DNA from 3 places in the Streptomyces sp. NPDC000941 genome. Region 1 is predicted to be linked to each of the others. Evidence: predicted binding sites of a transcription regulator. Region 1 holds the regulator's gene; each other region holds the start of a gene.

The links. Region 1 encodes HrcA, which represses chaperone genes, less so after heat shock. Its sites were predicted from a motif close to TTNGCACTCNGNNNNNCNGAGTGCNAA; they were not measured.
Region 2: ACWDSL_RS26735 (FmdB family zinc ribbon protein) is a predicted target of HrcA. The motif match lies at 4,134-4,160, and genes of this name have one in related genera.
Region 3: groL (chaperonin GroEL) is a predicted target of HrcA. The motif match lies at 3,589-3,615, and genes of this name have one in related genera.

The regions. Positions count from the first base shown of each region.
Region 1 is NZ_JBSFMM010000100.1:23,014-28,883, reverse strand. It holds gene ACWDSL_RS28895 (DUF3097 domain-containing protein) at 1-509, opposite strand, end outside; gene ACWDSL_RS28890 (MBL fold metallo-hydrolase) at 571-1,299, opposite strand; gene hrcA (heat-inducible transcriptional repressor HrcA) at 1,450-2,466, shown strand; gene dnaJ (molecular chaperone DnaJ) at 2,467-3,603, shown strand; gene ACWDSL_RS28875 (nitronate monooxygenase) at 3,809-4,900, shown strand; gene ACWDSL_RS28870 (16S rRNA (uracil(1498)-N(3))-methyltransferase) at 4,897-5,640, shown strand; gene ACWDSL_RS28865 (hypothetical protein) at 5,740-5,870, shown strand, end outside.
Region 2 is NZ_JBSFMM010000089.1:8,939-14,808, reverse strand. It holds gene ACWDSL_RS26765 (P1 family peptidase) at 1-484, opposite strand, end outside; gene ACWDSL_RS26760 (AMP-binding protein) at 639-1,172, shown strand; gene ACWDSL_RS26755 (hypothetical protein) at 1,194-1,391, shown strand; gene mscL (large conductance mechanosensitive channel protein MscL) at 1,411-1,881, opposite strand; gene ACWDSL_RS26745 (RcpC/CpaB family pilus assembly protein) at 1,939-2,469, opposite strand; gene ACWDSL_RS26740 (S-methyl-5'-thioadenosine phosphorylase) at 2,814-3,674, opposite strand; gene ACWDSL_RS26735 (FmdB family zinc ribbon protein) at 3,774-4,124, opposite strand; gene ACWDSL_RS26730 (potassium/proton antiporter) at 4,264-5,772, opposite strand.
Region 3 is NZ_JBSFMM010000164.1:15,880-21,749, forward strand. It holds gene ACWDSL_RS37650 (MurR/RpiR family transcriptional regulator) at 1-687, shown strand, start outside; gene murQ (N-acetylmuramic acid 6-phosphate etherase) at 796-1,731, shown strand; gene groL (chaperonin GroEL) at 1,837-3,462, opposite strand; gene ACWDSL_RS37665 (cold-shock protein) at 3,802-4,008, opposite strand; gene ACWDSL_RS37670 (MoaD/ThiS family protein) at 4,487-4,765, opposite strand; gene thrC (threonine synthase) at 4,867-5,870, opposite strand, start outside.

The DNA.
Region 1 (5,870 bases):
TGGTCGACCAGCACGCCGAGGCGGGCGTCGGGGCCGGGGGAGAAGTCGCGGACGATCGCGGGCAGGTCGTCGATCCCTTCCAGGTACTCCACGACCACGCCCTCGATGCGCAGATCGTCTCCCCACACCCGCTCGACCAGCTCCGCGTCATGGCGCCCCTCCACGTAGATGCGCCCCGCGCGGGCGACGCGCGCGCGGGCCTGGGGGAGGGCGAGGGAGCCGGAGGCCGTGCGGCGCGGACCCGTGGGGGCGGCGGCGCGGGGGCGTACCAGGGTGACGACGCGGCCCTCCAGAAGGAAGCCGCGCGGCTCCATGGGGAAGACCCGATGTTTACCGAAACGGTCTTCCAGAGTCACCGTGGGGCCCTGCGCGGTCTTCTCGCAGCGGATCACGGCGCCACAGAACCCGGTGGTGACCTCCTCGACGACCAGGTCGGGCTCGGCGGGCACCTCGGGCGCGGGCGCCTGGCGCTTCCAGGGTGGGGTCAGGTCCGGGTCGTACTGTCGCATCCGCATGACCCTAGCGCCGCGGCGGCGGCCTCAGGAGGACACGCCGAAACGAGCCGTGAGTTCAGCGGCCGAAACGAGCCGCGAGTTCATCGCGCTGTGCCCGGACGAAACGGGCGTCCACGGCGGCGCCGTGCCCCGGGACGTACACCGCGTCCTCACCGCCGAGGGCGAGCAGCCGGTCCAGGGCGGCGGGCCACTGGCCGGGGACCGCGTCGGCGCCCGCCTGGGGCAGCCCCGACTCCTCGACCAGATCGCCGCAGAAGACCACCTCGGGCTCGCCCGGGGCCCGGCCGGGGACGAGGACGGCCAGGTCGTGGGCGGTGTGGCCGGGGCCCACGTTCGCCAGCAGGACGGGCCGGTCGCCCAGGTCCAGGGTGAGCTCGCCGCACACCAGGTGGTGCGGGCGTACGAGATGGTCGGCGGCCCCGGCGGCGGCGCCGGGGTCCACGCCGTGCCGCACCGCGTCGTCGCGCAGCGCGTCCCGTTCGCGGCGCAGCAGCTCGTCGAGCCCGGCCGCCCCGTACACCTCGCAGCCCGCGAAGGCGGCGGTGCCGAAGACGTGGTCGAAGTGGGGATGGGTGAGGGCGATATGGGTGGGCCGGCGGCCGAAGAGCCGGGTGACCTCGCGCCGAACCCACGCGCCCTCGGCCAGGTCGGCGCCGGTGTCGACGACCAGGACGCCGGTTCGGCCGGCGATCGCGCCGACGGTCGCGTCCCAGCCGGGCAGCCGGCACCGGACGACGGACGGCGCGAGATCTTCCCAGCGCGCCTCTTCCCAACGGGTGTCCATACGGAGACGCTAGCTCCAGTGGTGGCAAAGCGGCGGCTCTTGCCCCGGCCACGGCACCCCGCCGTACACTGGCTGAGGGGTTCTGGCACTCGTGACCATTGAGTGCCAGGGGGAATACCTGATGAGACGGCTGGACTGGAGGTGCGCGCGGTGCTCAGCGAACGCAGACTCGAGGTACTGCGTGCGATCGTCCAGGACTATGTGGGCACGGAGGAGCCGGTCGGCTCCAAGGCGCTCACCGAGCGGCACCGGCTGGGCGTCTCCCCGGCCACGGTGCGCAACGACATGGCGGCTCTGGAGGACGAGGGCTATATCGCCCAGCCGCACACCAGCGCCGGGCGCATTCCCACGGACAAGGGCTACCGGCTGTTCGTCGACAGGCTGGCCGGGGTGAAGCCCCTGTCCACGCCGGAGCGGCGGGCCATCCAGAGCTTCCTGGACAGCGCCGTGGACCTGGACGACGTGGTGGGCCGTACGGTCCGGCTGCTCGCGCAGCTGACCCGGCAGGTGGCGGTGGTGCAGTACCCCTCGCTGACCCGCTCGACGGTCCGCCATGTGGAGCTGCTGGCGATGAGCCCGGCGCGGGTGATGCTGGTGCTGATCACCGACACCGGGCGGGTCGAGCAGCGCATGGTGGACTGTCCGGCGCCCGTGAGCGAGGAGTCGCTCGCGGACCTGCGGGCCAGGCTGAACAGCCGGGTCGTGGGCCGGCGGTTCGCGGATGTGCCGCAGCTGGTGCAGGATCTGCCCGAGTCCTTCGAGCAGGAGGACCGGGGTGCCGTCTCGACGGTCCTGGCCACCCTGCTGGAGACGCTGGTCGAAGAGACCGAGGAGCGGCTGATGATCGGCGGCACCGCCAATCTCACCCGCTTCGCGCATGATTTCCCCCTGACGATCCGGCCCGTGCTCGAAGCGCTTGAGGAGCAGGTCGTGCTGCTCAAGTTGCTGGGCGAGGCGAAGGACTCGGGCATGACCGTACGGATCGGTCATGAGAATGCTCACGAGGGCCTGAATTCCACTTCGGTCGTGGCAGTCGGCTACGGTTCGGGCGACGAGGCGGTCGCCAAACTCGGCGTGGTCGGACCGACCCGCATGGACTACCCCGGAACGATGGGAGCGGTACGCGCAGTGGCACGTTACGTCGGACAGATCCTGGCGGAGTCGTAAGTGGCGACGGACTACTACGCAGTCCTGGGCGTGCGGCGTGATGCCTCACAGGACGAGATCAAGAAGGCATTTCGCCGGCTCGCCCGTGAGCTGCATCCGGATGTGAATCCGGATCCCAAGACCCAAGAGCGGTTCAAGGAGATCAACGCCGCCTACGAGGTCTTGTCCGATCCTCAGAAGAAGCAGGTCTACGACCTGGGCGGAGACCCGTTGTCCGCCGCGGGCGGCGGGGGCGGCGCGGGCGGCTTCGGCGCCGGCTTCGGCAACTTCTCCGACATCATGGACGCCTTCTTCGGCACCGCGTCCCAGCGCGGCCCGCGGTCCAGGACCCGGCGCGGCCAGGACGCCATGATCCGCCTCGATATCGAGCTGACCGAGGCGGCCTTCGGGACCACCAAGGACATCCAGGTCGACACCGCGGTCGTCTGTACGACGTGCAGCGGCGAGGGCGCGGCGCCCGGCACCACGGCGCAGACCTGTGACATGTGCCGCGGCCGGGGCGAGGTGTCCCAGGTGACGCGGTCCTTCCTCGGCCAGGTCATGACCTCCCGGCCGTGCCCGCAGTGCCAGGGCTTCGGCACCGTGGTGCCGACCCCGTGCCCGGAGTGCGCGGGCGACGGGCGGATCCGCTCGCGCCGGACGCTGACCGTCAAGATCCCGGCCGGTGTGGACAACGGCACCCGGATCCAGCTCGCCGGCGAGGGCGAGGTCGGCCCGGGCGGTGGCCCGGCGGGCGATCTGTACGTGGAGATCCACGAACTGCCGCACGCGGTCTTCCAGCGCCGGGGCGACGATCTGCACTGCACGGTGACCATCCCGATGACGGCGGCGTCCCTGGGCACCAAGGTGCCCCTGGACACGCTCGACGGCCGGGAGGACGTCGACATCCGGCCCGGCACCCAGTCCGGCCAGTCGATCCCGCTCCACCAGCGCGGCGTCACGCACCTGCGCGGCGGCGGCCGGGGCGACCTGATCGTCCACGTCGAGGTGCAGACCCCGTCCAAGCTCGACCCGGAGCAGGAGGAGCTGCTGCGGCGGCTGGCCAAGCTGCGGGGCGAGGAGCGGCCGGTGGGCGAATTCAAGCCAGGGCAGCAGGGGTTGTTCTCGCGACTGAAGGATGCGTTCAACGGACGGTAGGCGCCCGGCCGGGGGTCCGGCCCGCGGCGGAGCCGCTGTTGTCCGCAGCGGCCCCGGGGGATGGAGTAAGCCAGGGCAGCAGGGGTTGTTCTCGCGCTTGAAGGATGCGTTCAACGGACGGTAGGCGCCTCAGCGGGCCTGAGGCGGCCCTGAGCGGCACCGAGCCGAGTACGGATTCACGCGGAGGACATGACACGATGTCGCCATGTCCTCCGCGTTGACCGATCTCTTTCGGTACCCGATCGTGCAGGCCCCGATGGCGGGTGGGGCCTCCTGCCCGCAGTTGGCCGCCACCGTCTCCGAGGCCGGTGGCCTCGGGTTCCTCGCCGCCGGCTACAAGACGCCGGAGGCGATGTACGAGGAGATCAAGCAACTGCGGGGGCAGACCGCCCGGCCCTTCGGCGTGAACCTGTTCATGCCGCACGCGCTCACCGCCGACCCCGCCGCCGTGGAGGTCTACCGGGAGCAGCTGGCCGGCGAGGCGGCCTGGTACGACACCCCGCTGGGCGACCCCGACGCGGGCTCCGACGACGCGTACGACGCCAAGCTGGCGATACTCCTCGACGACCCGGTCCCGGTCGTCTCGTTCACCTTCGGCTGCCCCGCCCGCGCCGTCCTCGACGCCTTCGCGAAGGTCGGGACGCGGACGGTGGTGACCGTGACCTCGCCCGCCGAGGCGCAGGCCGCCCAGTGGGCGGGCGCAGACGCCGTATGCGTGCAGGGTGTCGAGGCGGGCGGCCACCAGGGCACCCACCGCGACGACCCGCGCGCCGACGGGACGGGCGCCGGGCTCGGCCTGCTGTCGCTGCTCGCGCTGGTCCGGGAGATCGTGCAGATTCCGGTCATCGCGGCGGGCGGGCTGATGCGCGGCTCGCAGATCGCCGGGGTGCTGGCGGCGGGCGCGGTCGCGGCCCAGCTCGGGACCGCGTTCCTGGTCTGCCCCGAGTCGGGGGCCAACGCCCTGCACAAGCGGGCCATGACCGACCCGGTCTTCGGCCGTACGGAGCTGACCCGCGCCTTCTCCGGGCGCCCCGCGCGCGGGCTGGTCAACCGCTTCATGCGCGAGCACGGCCGGTACGCCCCGGCCGCCTACCCCCAGGTGCACCACCTCACCTCGGGGCTGCGGAAGGCGGCGGCGAAGGCCGGCGATCCGCAGGGCATGGCGCTGTGGGCGGGGCAGGGGCACCGGCTGGCCCGGGAGCTGCCCGCCGCGCGGCTGGTGGAGGTGCTGGCGGCCGAACTGGACGCGGCACGTGAGGGTTTGGGCATCGTGTGGGACAGAGGGGCGGTGTCGTGACCGCCCCTGTCTTCCTGGCCGACTCCCTCGCGGGGGCGGCCGTAGGGGCGCGGCTGGCGCTCGAGGGGCCGGAGGGGCGGCATGCCGTGTCCGTGCGTCGGCTGCGCGTGGGCGAGCCGGTGGTGCTGACCGACGGGGCCGGTACGGGCGCCTTCGGCGCCGTTGCGGCCGTCGAGGGCAAGGACCGGATGCTGGTCGAGGTGGCAGAGGTGCGCCATGAGGCGCCGCCGAGCCCGCGGATCACCGTCGTCCAGGCACTGCCGAAGGGGGACCGCGGCGAACTGGCCGTGGAGACCATGACGGAGACCGGCGTGGACGCCATCGTGCCCTGGGCGGCGGCGCGTTGTGTCACCCAGTGGAAGGGCGAACGCGGCCTGAAGGCGCTGGGCAAGTGGCGTGCGACCGCCCGGGAGGCGGGCAAGCAGTCGCGGCGGCTCCTCTTTCCCGAGGTGATGGACGCGATGACGACCCGCCAGGTTGCTCGGCTTCTGGCCGAATCCGACTTCGCGGCCGTGCTGCACGAGGAGGGCGCCGAGCCGCTTGCGACCGCGCCGCTGCCCGCCGAGGGCGGCGTCGTGCTGGTGGTCGGCCCTGAAGGGGGCGTATCTCCCGAGGAGTTGGCGGCCTTTGCCGAGGCGGGGGCGCGTCCGTACCGCCTGGGCCCGACCGTGCTGCGCACCTCCACGGCCGGAACGGCGGCGGCCGCACTGCTGTTGGGCCGTACGGGCCGCTGGGGCTGACGCACGCCGGCCCGGATGGCCGCCGCCCGGCGGATCATGTGGCCGAGGTTGCTCTTCCGGTTCCCCCCGCTCCGGTGGGAACCTTTTCTTATGGGGGCAATGAGGCATCAAAGGAACGCGCTCTTCGCGGTGGTGGCGGCGGCTCTGACGATCGTCGCCGTGGCGGCGTGCGAGCCCAGGGACAACACCGGGCTCAACGCCATCGGGGTGGCGGTCACCACGGACCGGGT
Region 2 (5,870 bases), on a different contig from region 1:
CGACCGGCGCGCCCATGTCCGTACCGGCTGCGGCGTCGATGGCCGCGCGCCCCAGCGCGGCGTCCGGCCGGGCCCGCCAGTCGCCCCCGCGCCCGAGGTCGAAGAGGGCGGCGGCCGGTACGACCGGCACCACCTGGGCCGGGTCCGGTCCGACCCGGAAGCCGCGGCCCCGCTCCTCCAGCCAGGCGGCCACTCCGGAGGCGGCGTCCAGCCCGAACGCGCTGCCGCCCGTCAGCACGACGGCATCGACGCGCTGGACCAGATTGCGCGGATCGAGGGCGTCGGTCTCGCGGGTGCCGGGGCCGCCGCCCCGGACATCGACCGCGGCGATCGCACCTCCTTCGGGGGCCAGCACGACGGTTGTGCCGGTGAGCCATCCGCTGTCGGTCCGCCGCGCATGGCCGATGCGCAGTCCGGGTACATCTGTCAGGGCGTCGACCTGGCCGGGGCGGGCGGGTCGGGGTGTTGTCCGGTCGGTATCCATGGGCGCTATGCGTAGCACGGAAGCCGTGGCGAAGGGCCCGCGGGCACAGGAGCCTTCGGACGGGGCCCTCATCAACAGGACGTTCATCAGACGTTGATTGGCCGACGGCAGGCTGTGCGATATGCCGTTCGCCCGCGTCCGAAGGAAGACCAACGTGCCCAGTACGTCTCGGACGGAGGAGCTCCCGACCCTGGCCGCCGCCGCGCGGCAGATACCCCGGGTGGCCCTCCGCTGGATCAGTGAGCCGGACTGCGAGGAAGAGCTGACGCACGCCGAACTGCTGGACCAGGCGGGTCGGGCGGCGGCGGCCCTGACCAGGCTCGGCGTAGGCCCGGGAGACCGGGTGGCAGTGCATCTGCCGCTGATCCCCGAGTCCGTGATCGCCACGCTCGCCTGCGGCCGCCTCGACGCCGTACGCTCCACCCTCCCTGTCGGGCTGCGCGTCCATGAGCTGCGCGAGCGGCTGGCGGGGATGGACGCGAAGGTGCTGATCACCGCGGACGGCGACTGGCGGTGCGGGGAGCCGCAGTCGCTCAAGCCGCTGATCGACCGGGCGCTGGCGGGTAGCAGGCGGATCCCCAAGGTCCTGGTCGTCCACCGCCTGGCCCGCCCCGTGTCCTGGACGCCCGGCCGGGACCTGTGGTGGCACGAGCAGCTGGCCGCCGCCGCCCTCGCCGACGCGCCGTGAGACCGGCCGTACTCTTGACGCATGAGCACCGCCCCTGACCCCGGACCGCGCGACCCGGCAGCCGCGCTGATCTTCGACGATCCGCTGGCGCGGCAGTCCTCGGACGACACGGACCGCGGCTGGGGTGAGCGGTCGCCCGGCGGCGACGTCGGCGATGGCACCGACAGCGCCGCGGACCTGGCCCGCTTCCTCGACGAGAAGCCGCCCCACCACCTCTGAGCTCCGGAGCCCCGAGGGCTCAGGTGCTCGATCGGCTGCCGCGCTGCGCGATCAGCTCGTCCCTTATCTCGCGGAGCAGCGCGATCTCGGCGCTCTCCGTCTCGGCCTGCTTCTCCTCTTCCTGCCGCTCCTTGGCGGCCTTCCGCGCCAGATAGCGCGACATCGGCAGCACCATCAGGAAGTACACCACCGCCGCTGTGATCAGGAAGGTGAGCACGGCGCTCAGCACGGTCCCCCAGAGGATGGGGATGCCCTTGGTGACCTCGCCCGCGGCGTTCGTCTCGCAGGGGGCCTCCAGGCAGGAGCGGTACTTCTCCAGGTCCTTGGTGCCGAAGGCGCCGACGACCGGATTGATCAGGCCCTTCACTATGGAGTTCACGACACTCGTGAACGCGGCTCCGACCACGACCGCGACAGCCAGATCGATGACGTTGCCACGCATCAGGAAGGCCTTGAAGCCCTCCACGACGCTCTTCTTTTCCTCGCTCAACCCTTTGCCTCTCTCTTGCCGCACCAATTCTGGAGCGGACGGCTCCGCAACCTACGGTCAAGAGCGGCACAGCGCCACCGCCAACCTCGATGTGGCCGCCGCACCGGCCAGGGCCGCCGCGGTAGGCCGCGGCACCGCGAGCACCACCAGCGCCCCGCCACCCGCCGCCCCGCCACCCGCCGCCCCGCCACCCGTCGCTCCGAGATCTCCGGTCTCGACGTCCGCCGCCGCCACACGCCCCGGCCGCGGCACATCGGTCACCCGCGCGCCACGAGCGACCACCTGCGCGGCGGCCGGGCCGCGGGTCTGATCGGATCCCGGGGCGGCCAGCACATCCACTCGGTCGCCGGGGCGCAACAGCCGCACGGACGCCGCGTCGGCGATCCGCACCGGCGTGGACACCACGGCCGGAGGCGGCTTGTGTCGGCCGTCGTCCGGTGGCGAGGACGCCGCCGGACGTGGGTCGGAGCCGCCGGAGGGCGCGGCGGCAGCCAGCGCGGCCGCGCTCAACGCCAGACCCGCCGCCATCGAGCGCCGCCGCCGCCGTAACGCGCGCCGCAGCCGATCTCCGCCTCGGCTCACCCGCACCGGTCCGAACCGTGGCACCGCGCACGTCGGGGGAGTGCGACGGGACCGCTCGGCCCAGGACGGAGCCGAGCGGGGCCGGGACGCGGGCGAAGACGCCGAAGACGCCGAAGGCGAGGAGAGGGATGGAACAGGCGGAAGGGATGGAGGCGATAGAGGGGACGAGGAGGGTGAAAGGGATGGAGAGCGAAGGAACGGGTCGGACACGGCAATCACCGCCTGTCGTGAGAGGTCAGGAGCTTCTTGCCCCTTCACGATGCCCGCCCTCGCCGGATCCCGCTGGACCCTGTGCACAACCCCCAGGCTGTGGATAACTCCGTCACCCGTGCGAGTAAGCCCGCCGTCCGCTACGGCAGTTCGATCCCCAGGTCCCAGCCGTCGTGCCCATGCGTGCACAGACAGTCCCGCGCCTCGGTGGCCGGCAGTGCGCCCACAGCGTCGAACAGCACGTCGCGCAGCCGCTCCAGGTTCTCCCCGAACACCCGCAGCACTTCCCCGTGCGAGACCCCCTCGCCCGTCTCCGCCCCTGCGTCCAGGTCTGTGACCAGCGTCAACGACGTGTAGCAGAGCTCCAGTTCACGGGCCAGTACCGCTTCCGGATGCCCTGTCATGCCGACCACCGACCACCCCTGCGCCGCATGCCACCGCGACTCGGCCCGGGTGGAGAAGCGCGGCCCCTCGATCACGCACAGCGTGCCGTCGTCCACCGGCTCCCAGTCGCGCCCACGTGCCGCCGCCACCGCGATCTGCCGCCCTGTCGGGCAGTACGGATCGGCGAAGGTGGTGTGCACCACGTTCGGCACCCGCCCGTCCGGCAGCGCCTCGCCGTCGAAATAGGTCTGGACGCGGCCCTTCGTGCGGTCCACCAGTTGGTCCGGCACCAGCAGCGTGCCCGGCCCGTACTCCGGCCGCAGCCCGCCCACCGCGCACGGGCCGAAGATCTGCCGCACGCCGACCGAGCGCAGCGCCCACAGGTTGGCGCGGTAGTTGATCCGGTGCGGGGGCAGGTGGTGCTTACGGCCGTGGCGCGGGAGGAAGGCGACCTTCCGCCCGGCGATCTCGCCGAGGAAGAGCGAATCGCTCGGTGCGCCATAGGGGGTGTCGACAGTGATCTCGGTCACGTTGTCGAGGAAGGAGTAGAACCCCGACCCGCCGATGACCCCTATCTCCGCCATCTCCGCATACGTGCTGCTGGTGGTCTCCGCCATGCGATCACCCTAGCCAGCGCCGTCCGCGCATACGACATCCCGCCGTTCTCCCCCAAGGGAGAGCGGCGGGATGTCGTATGCGATTGAGGCGGTCGCGCGTCAGGCGGCCGACGAGGTGCTGCTCGACGTGGACGACGACGAGCCCGAGCCGGACGAAGAGCTCGACGACGACGAAGACGTGTCCGAGGAGGAGGACGAAGACGAGGACGAAGAGTCCTCGCTCTTCGCGGCCGCCGACTTGGACGAGCCGCCGCTCGTGCTGCTGGACGAGGAGCCGCGGCTGTCGTTCCGGTAGAAGCCCGAGCCCTTGAAAACGATGCCGACCGCCGAGAACACCTTCTTCAGGCGTCCCTTGCAGTTGGGGCACTCGGTGAGCGCGTCGTCGGTGAACTTCTGCACCGCCTCGAGGCCCTGGCCACACTCGGTGCACTGGTACTGATAGGTCGGCACTTACTCCTCCTGGCACTCTCACTCAATGAGTGCTAACGACGCTCCATAGTGCAGTATTCCTGCCCGCCAGTCCACTGCGGCGGGCCATACGGTGACCCAGGCCACGTGGCCCGGGCCGGCAACCGCGCGGCCCGCCCCGTCACTCGCCTCTCGTGCCCAGCCAGCCCGCCAGCTTGCCGCCCCGGCCCACCGCCCGCAGCCGCTCCTCGGCCGCGTCCCGCACCGGGTCCGTGGCCACGACCAGCAGCTCGTCGCCGCGCCGCAGCACGGTCGAGGGCTGCGGCACAAAGCTCTTCCCGTCCCGTACGACCAGGGTGACCGCGGCCCCCGTCGGCAGCCGCAGCTCGCCGATCTCCACGCCGTGCATCTTGGAGTCCTTGGGGATCGACAGCGACAGCAGATGCCCGCGCAGCCGCTCCAGCGGCGCCGACTCGATGCCGAGGTCCGCCGCGGCCTCCTCCTCGCCCAGGCGCAGCCGGCGCGCGACCCAGGGCAGCGTCGGGCCCTGGACCAGGGTGTAGACGATCACCAGCACGAAGACGATGTTGAAGACGCGGCGGCTGTCGGGCACGTTCGAGACCATCGGGATGGTGGCGAGCACGATCGGCACCGCGCCGCGCAGCCCCGCCCACGACAGCAGTGCCTGCTCCCGCCACGGAATCCGGAAGGGCGCCGAGCTGACCAGCACCGAGAGCGGCCGGGCCACCATGGTGAGCGCCATTCCGACGCCGATGGCCGGCCAGACGTCGTCGCCCAGCTCGTGCGGGGTCACCAGCAGGCCGAGCAGCACGAACATCCCGATCTGCGCGATCCAGCCAAGCCCCTCGGCGAAGCCGCGCGTCGCCGGCCAGTGCGGCAGCTTCGCGTTCCCCAAGATCAACGAGGCCAGGTAGACGGCGAGGAAGCCGGAGCCGTGGGCCAGTGCCCCGCCCGCGTACGCGATCACGGCGATCGCCATCACCGCGATCGGGTACAGACCTGAGGCGGGCAGCGCCACATGCCGCAGGCCGTACGCCCCCAGCCAGCCGATCGCCAGCCCCACCACGGCGCCGATGGTCAGCTCCAGGGCGATCTCGCCGAGCATCACGTACCACGGGCTTATCGCGCCCTGGGCGGAGAAGGCGACCACCAGGATCACCACCGGGGCGTCGTTGAAGCCGGACTCCGCCTCCAGGGTGCCCGTGAGCCTCCTGGGCAGCGGCACCTTGCGCAGCACCGAGAAGACTGCCGCCGCGTCGGTGGACGACACCACCGCGCCGATGATCAGCGCCTGCCGCCAGTCGAGGCCGACCAGATAGTGCGCGGCCGCCGCCGTGACCCCGACGCTCACCGCGATCCCCACGGTGGACAGCACCGCGGCGAGGGGGAGGGCGGGTTTGATTTCCCGCCACTTAGTGCCGAGGCCGCCCTCGGCCAGGATGACCACGAGCGCGGCATAGCCGAGGACCTGCGTGAGCTCGGCGTCTTCGAAGACGACGCCGATCCCGTCCTGCCCGATCGCGACGCCGAGGCCGAGGTAGATGAGCAGGGTCGGCAGCCCGCTGCGCGTCGAGACCCTGACGGCCGCCACCGCTACGAGCAGGACGAGAGAGCAGATCAGCAGGAGTTCGTTGAGGTGGTGGACAGTCAGCGGCCGAACCTTTCTCACGGGAGCGGCCGGAAGGCTCCCCGACCGACCGGAACTTCATTGCCTTACCTAACATTTTACGGGTTCTTGACGCGAGTGGCTCACATGGGTTTTTCGCG
Region 3 (5,870 bases), on a different contig from region 1:
TACCGCGATCTGCGCCTCGCGCTCGCCGCGCTCGCCGCGCAGCAGGCGGCCGGCCGCGCCCCGGCCGTCACGGCGGACATCGCCGTGGACGACCCCATCGCCGACGTCGTCACCAAGCTCGCCCAGGAAGAGCAGCAGTGCCTGGCCGACACCGCCGCCGGTCTTGACACCAGCCAGCTCGAAGCGGCCGTCGCCGCGCTCGCCACCGCCCGCCGGATCGATGTCTACGGCGTCGGCGCCTCCAGCCTGGTCGGCCAGGACCTGGTCCAGAAGCTGCTGCGCATCGGGCTGATAGCGCATGCCCACGCCGACCCGCACCTCGCGGTCACCAACGCCGTGCAGCTGCACTCCGGCGACGTCGCGCTCGCGATCACCCATTCGGGCCGTACCACCGACGTCATCGAGCCCCTGCGCGTCGCCTTCGAGCACGGAGCCACCACCGTCGCGATCACCGGCCGCCCCGACGGTGAGGTCGCGCAGTACGCGGATTTCGTGCTCACCACGTCCACCGCCCGCGAGAGCGAGCTGCGCCCGGCCGCGATGTCCAGCCGCACCAGTCAACTTCTCGTCGTGGATTGCCTCTTCATAGGTGTGGCGCAGCGTACGTACGAGGCGGCCGCGCCCGCGCTGGCGGCCTCGTACGAAGCGCTCGCCCACCGGCATGACCCCCGGCCCGGCCTTCGCTGACCGAGCGTCGAGCATCGAGCGTCGACCGAGTCGGGACACCCCCGTAACGGCGGGGCCCCATACCGGCGGCCCCGTCACCACCCCCGTACCGGAAAGAGCCGCTTCGTCATGACTTCCGCCGCTGAACAGGAACAGCTGCGCGCCCAGCTGGACACGCTCACCACCGAGGCGTTCCGCCCCGAGCTCGCCGAGATCGACCGGCTGGAGACCATCGAGATCGCCCGCATCATGAACGGCGAGGACGCGGCCGTGCCCGCGGCCGTCGCCAGCCAGCTCCCGCGGATCGCCGCCGCGATCGACGACATCGCCGAGCGCATGGCCCGCGGCGGCCGGCTGATCTACGCGGGCGCGGGCACCGCCGGGCGGCTCGGCGTGCTCGACGCCAGCGAGTGCCCGCCCACCTTCAATACGGACCCGGACCGGGTCGTCGGGCTGATCGCGGGCGGCCCCGCCGCCATGGTGACCTCCATCGAGGGCGCCGAGGACAGCAAGGAGCTGGCCGCGGCCGACCTCGACGCGCTGGGCGTCGGCGCCGACGACACCGTCGTCGGCATCTCCGCCTCCGGCCGCACCCCGTACGCGGTCGGCGCGGTCGAGCACGCGCGCAGGCGTGGGGCGCTCAGCGTCGGGCTGTCGTGCAACGCGGGCTCGGCGCTCGCGGCGGCGGCCGAGCACGGTATCGAGGTCGTGGTCGGTCCTGAGCTGCTGACCGGCTCCACCCGGCTGAAGGCGGGCACGGCCCAGAAGCTCGTGCTCAACATGGTGTCGACCATCACCATGATCCGGCTGGGCAAGACCTACGGAAACCTGATGGTCGATGTGCGCGCCTCGAACGAGAAGCTGCGCGCGCGTTCGCGCCGTATCGTCGCCCTGGCCACCGGCGCCCCCGACCCGCAGATCGAGGCCGCGCTGGCCGCCGGCGACGGGGAGACCAAGCACGCCATCCTGGCCATCCTCGGCAAGGTCGACGCCCCGACCGCCGCCCGGCTGCTGAGCGAGTCGGACGGCCATCTGCGGGCGGCCCTGGAGGCCGCGCAGGCTTAAAAGCCTCATTCAGCAACGCCGTCGGGGCGGCACCCTGGGAGAGGGTGCCGCCCCGACTTACCCGATACTTCGGGCAGAGACAGCCGATCGACGTCAAGTCGTCGATCAGAAGTCCATGTCACCGCCCGGCATACCGCCCGGAGCGCCCGCCGCGGCGGCCTTCTCCGGCTTGTCGGCGATGACGGCCTCGGTGGTCAGGAACAGCGCGGCGATCGACGCGGCGTTCTGCAGCGCGGAGCGCGTGACCTTGGCCGGGTCGATGATGCCCTCGGCGATCAGGTCGACGTACTCGCCGGTCGCGGCGTTCAGACCGTGGCCAGGGGTCAGGTTGCGCACCTTCTCCACCACGACGCCGCCCTCGAGGCCGGCGTTGACCGCGATCTGCTTCAGCGGGGCCTCGAGCGCCAGGCGCACGGCCTGGGCGCCGGTGGCCTCGTCGCCGTCCAGCTCCAGCTTGTCGAAGACCGAGACGGTCTGCAGCAGGGCCACGCCACCACCGGCGACGATGCCCTCCTCGACGGCGGCCTTGGCGTTGCGCACCGCGTCCTCGATGCGGTGCTTGCGCTCCTTGAGCTCGACCTCGGTGGCGGCACCGGCCTTGATGACGGCCACGCCGCCGGCCAGCTTCGCCAGGCGCTCCTGGAGCTTCTCGCGGTCGTAGTCCGAGTCCGAGGACTCGATCTCGGCGCGGATCTGGTTGACGCGGCCCTGCACCTGGTCGGTGTCGCCGGCGCCGTCCACGATGGTGGTCTCGTCCTTGGTGACGGTCACCTTGCGGGCACGGCCCAGCAGGTCGACGCCCGCGTTCTCCAGCTTGAGGCCGACCTCCTCGGAGATGACGGTGCCACCGGTGAGGATGGCGATGTCGCCGAGCATGGCCTTGCGGCGGTCACCGAAGCCCGGGGCCTTGACGGCCACGGACTTGAAGGTGCCACGGATCTTGTTGACGACCAGGGTCGCCAGGGCCTCGCCCTCGATGTCCTCGGCGATGATCAGCAGCGGCTTGCCCGACTGCATGACCTTCTCCAGCAGCGGAAGGAGGTCCTTCACGCTGGTGATCTTCGAGTTGACGATCAGGATGTACGGGTCGTCGAGCGACGCCTCCATACGCTCCATGTCGGTGGCGAAGTACGGGGAGATGTAGCCCTTGTCGAAGCGCATGCCCTCGGTGAGCTCGAGCTCGAGCCCGAAGGTCTGCGACTCCTCGACGGTGATGACGCCTTCCTTGCCGACCTTGTCCATCGCCTCGGCGATGAGCTCGCCGATCTGGGTGTCGGCGGCGGAGATGGAGGCGGTGGAGGCGATCTGCTCCTTGGTCTCCACGTCCTTGGCCTGCTCGAGCAGCTGGGCGGAGACGGCCTCGACGGCCTTCTCGATGCCGCGCTTGAGGGCCATCGGGTTGGCGCCCGCGGCAACGTTCCGCAGGCCCTCCTTGACCAGCGCCTGGGCGAGGACGGTCGCGGTCGTCGTGCCGTCACCGGCGACGTCGTCCGTCTTCTTCGCGACCTCCTTGACCAGCTCGGCGCCGATCTTCTCGTACGGGTCCTCGAGCTCGATCTCCTTGGCGATGGACACACCATCGTTGGTGATCGTGGGGGCGCCCCACTTCTTCTCGAGGACGACGTTGCGGCCCTTGGGGCCGAGGGTGACCTTGACGGCGTCGGCGAGCTGGTTCATCCCGCGCTCGAGGCCGCGCCGAGCCTCCTCGTCGAACGCGATGATCTTGGCCATGTGAAGTGGTCCTCCCAAGACGGGGTGGATTGCTCCGGACCGCGCCTGGCGCCCGCGACGGACGGTCTGTCTGCCGTGCGGTTCCTTGCCCCGCACGGTCCGACGGACCTCACCGACCCGATCCTTCTGTCACTCTCACTCTCAGAGTGCTAACGCCAATGATTAGCACTCGACCCCTTAGAGTGCAAGCGCCCAAAGGGCTACGGGAGAGGACATGCTGGTCACAGGGTTGGGACAAGCTGGTCGCGGTGATCGTCTGCGGTCACGTCAAAGGGCCCGCCACCCCTGGGGGTACGGGCCCTTTAAACAGTCCAGTCAGCTGCCTCGCGTCGGCGCGCTTCAGCCAACAGCCACGCGGACCATGTCCGCCTGCGGCCCCTTCTGACCCTGCGAGATCTCGAACTCGACCCGCTGGCCTTCCTCGAGGGTGCGGTAGCCGTCCATCTGGATCGCGCTGTAGTGGACGAACACGTCCGCACCACCGTCGACCGCGATGAAGCCGTACCCCTTCTCCGCGTTGAACCACTTGACGGTGCCCTGAGCCATTCCTAACTCCCCTATTGCTGGCCCTTGCGCAGGACCGCACTCCGCGGACCCGGGTCAGACCTCACCCCCCGAGTCGAGGGGGGTGTGCGCCGGAACGCGTCGACCGCCGCTGAATGTATCTGTCCAACTGCCCTGTGCAACAGGTCAATCGGACGAGAATTCTGGCGACGGCTGAACGGTAATAAGTGGCAAATTCCCGCGAATTCAGGGCAAGCCGGGTCGGACATAAGGGATTAACCCGGCAATTCGCGCGCACACTTCACGCACAAGTTGACGAGTTCTCATATGCGGTCGACGCGGCGCCGACGCTAGGGGATCCCCTCAACTGTATCGCGGTTCAAGACACGGAATCGCCCCGTCCGTTTCTATCAGGACGGGGCGATTCCGTTTAACTCGGGGTCACGGATTCCGTTTAAGCCGTGGTCGCGGATTCCGTTTAAGCCGTGGTCACGGCGGGGTCACGGCGGGTCCGACCGGCTCAGCAGCCGCCCGCGACCGCCGGAATGATCGAGACACCGGCGCCGTCCGGGGTCGCCGTCTCCAGGCCCTCCGCGAAGCGCACATCGTCGTCGTTGACGTAGACATTCACGAAACGGCGCAGCTTGCCGGTGTCGTCCAGAACGCGGGCCGCGATGCCCTGGTGGTTGCGGTCCAGGTCCGTCAGGACCTCGGCAAGGGTCGTCCCCTCGGCGCTGACCTCGGCCTGCCCGCCGGTGTAGGTGCGGAGGATGGTCGGGATCCGGACATTGACGCTCATGCGGGTTTCACCTTCTGTGGGAAGTGCTGCGGGAAGCGAGGGCGAATTCGAGGGGCGAATTCAAGCCAGCTGATCTCAGCCGAGCTATGCGCCGAGCCGATTCAGCCCAGACCGGCCTCGCGGAACGCGTCGAGACTCGGGCGGATCACCGCCGTGGGCCCAGTCGTCGGGGCGACCGCGTCAAGCGTCTTGAGGCCGTCTCCGGTGTTGAGCACGACGGTGGTGAGGGTGGGGTCAAGCACCCCGTTCTCGAGCAGCTTCTTCGCCACACCCAGGGTCACCCCGCCCGCGGTCTCCGCGAAGATCCCCTCCGTACGGGCCAGCAGCTTGATCGCGTCGACGACCTGCTCGTCGTTCACGTCCTCCACCGCCCCGCCCGTACGGCGCGCGATGTCCAGCACATACGGCCCGTCCGCCGGGTTGCCGATGGCCAGCGACTTGGCGATGGTGTTCGGCTTCTGCGGCCGCACCACGTCATGGCCGGCCTTGAAGGCGGTGGAGACCGGGGAGCAGCCCTCGGCCTGGGCGCCGAAGATCTTGTACGGCTTGTCCTCGACGAGGCCGAGCGCGATGAGCTCCTTCAGCCCCTTGTCGATCTTTGTGAGCTGCGAGCCGGACGCGATCGGGATGACCAGCTGGTCCGGCAGCCGCCAGCCGAGCTGTTCGCAGATCTCGTACGCGAGGGTCTTGGACCCCTCCGCGTAGTACGGGCGCAGGTTGACGTTGACAAAGCCCCAGCCCTCGCCCGCCGGGTCGCCGATCAGCTCGCTGCAGAAGCGGTTGACGTCGTCGTACGTGCCCTCGATGGCGACCAGGTCGCCGCCGTAGATGGCGGCCATGACGACCTTGCCCTGCTCCAGGTCGTGCGGGATGAAGGTGCAGGAGCGCAGGCCGGCGCGGGCGGCCGCGGCGCCGACCGCGCCCGCGAGGTTGCCGGTGGAGGAGCAGGAGAGGGTGGTGAAGCCGAAGGCGCGGGCGGCCTCGACGGCCTGGGCGACCACGCGGTCCTTGAAGGAGTGCGTCGGGTTCCCGGAGTCGTCCTTGATGTGCAGCTCGCCGGTCACCCCCAGCTCGCGGGCCAGGTTGTCGGCCTTCACCAGCTTGG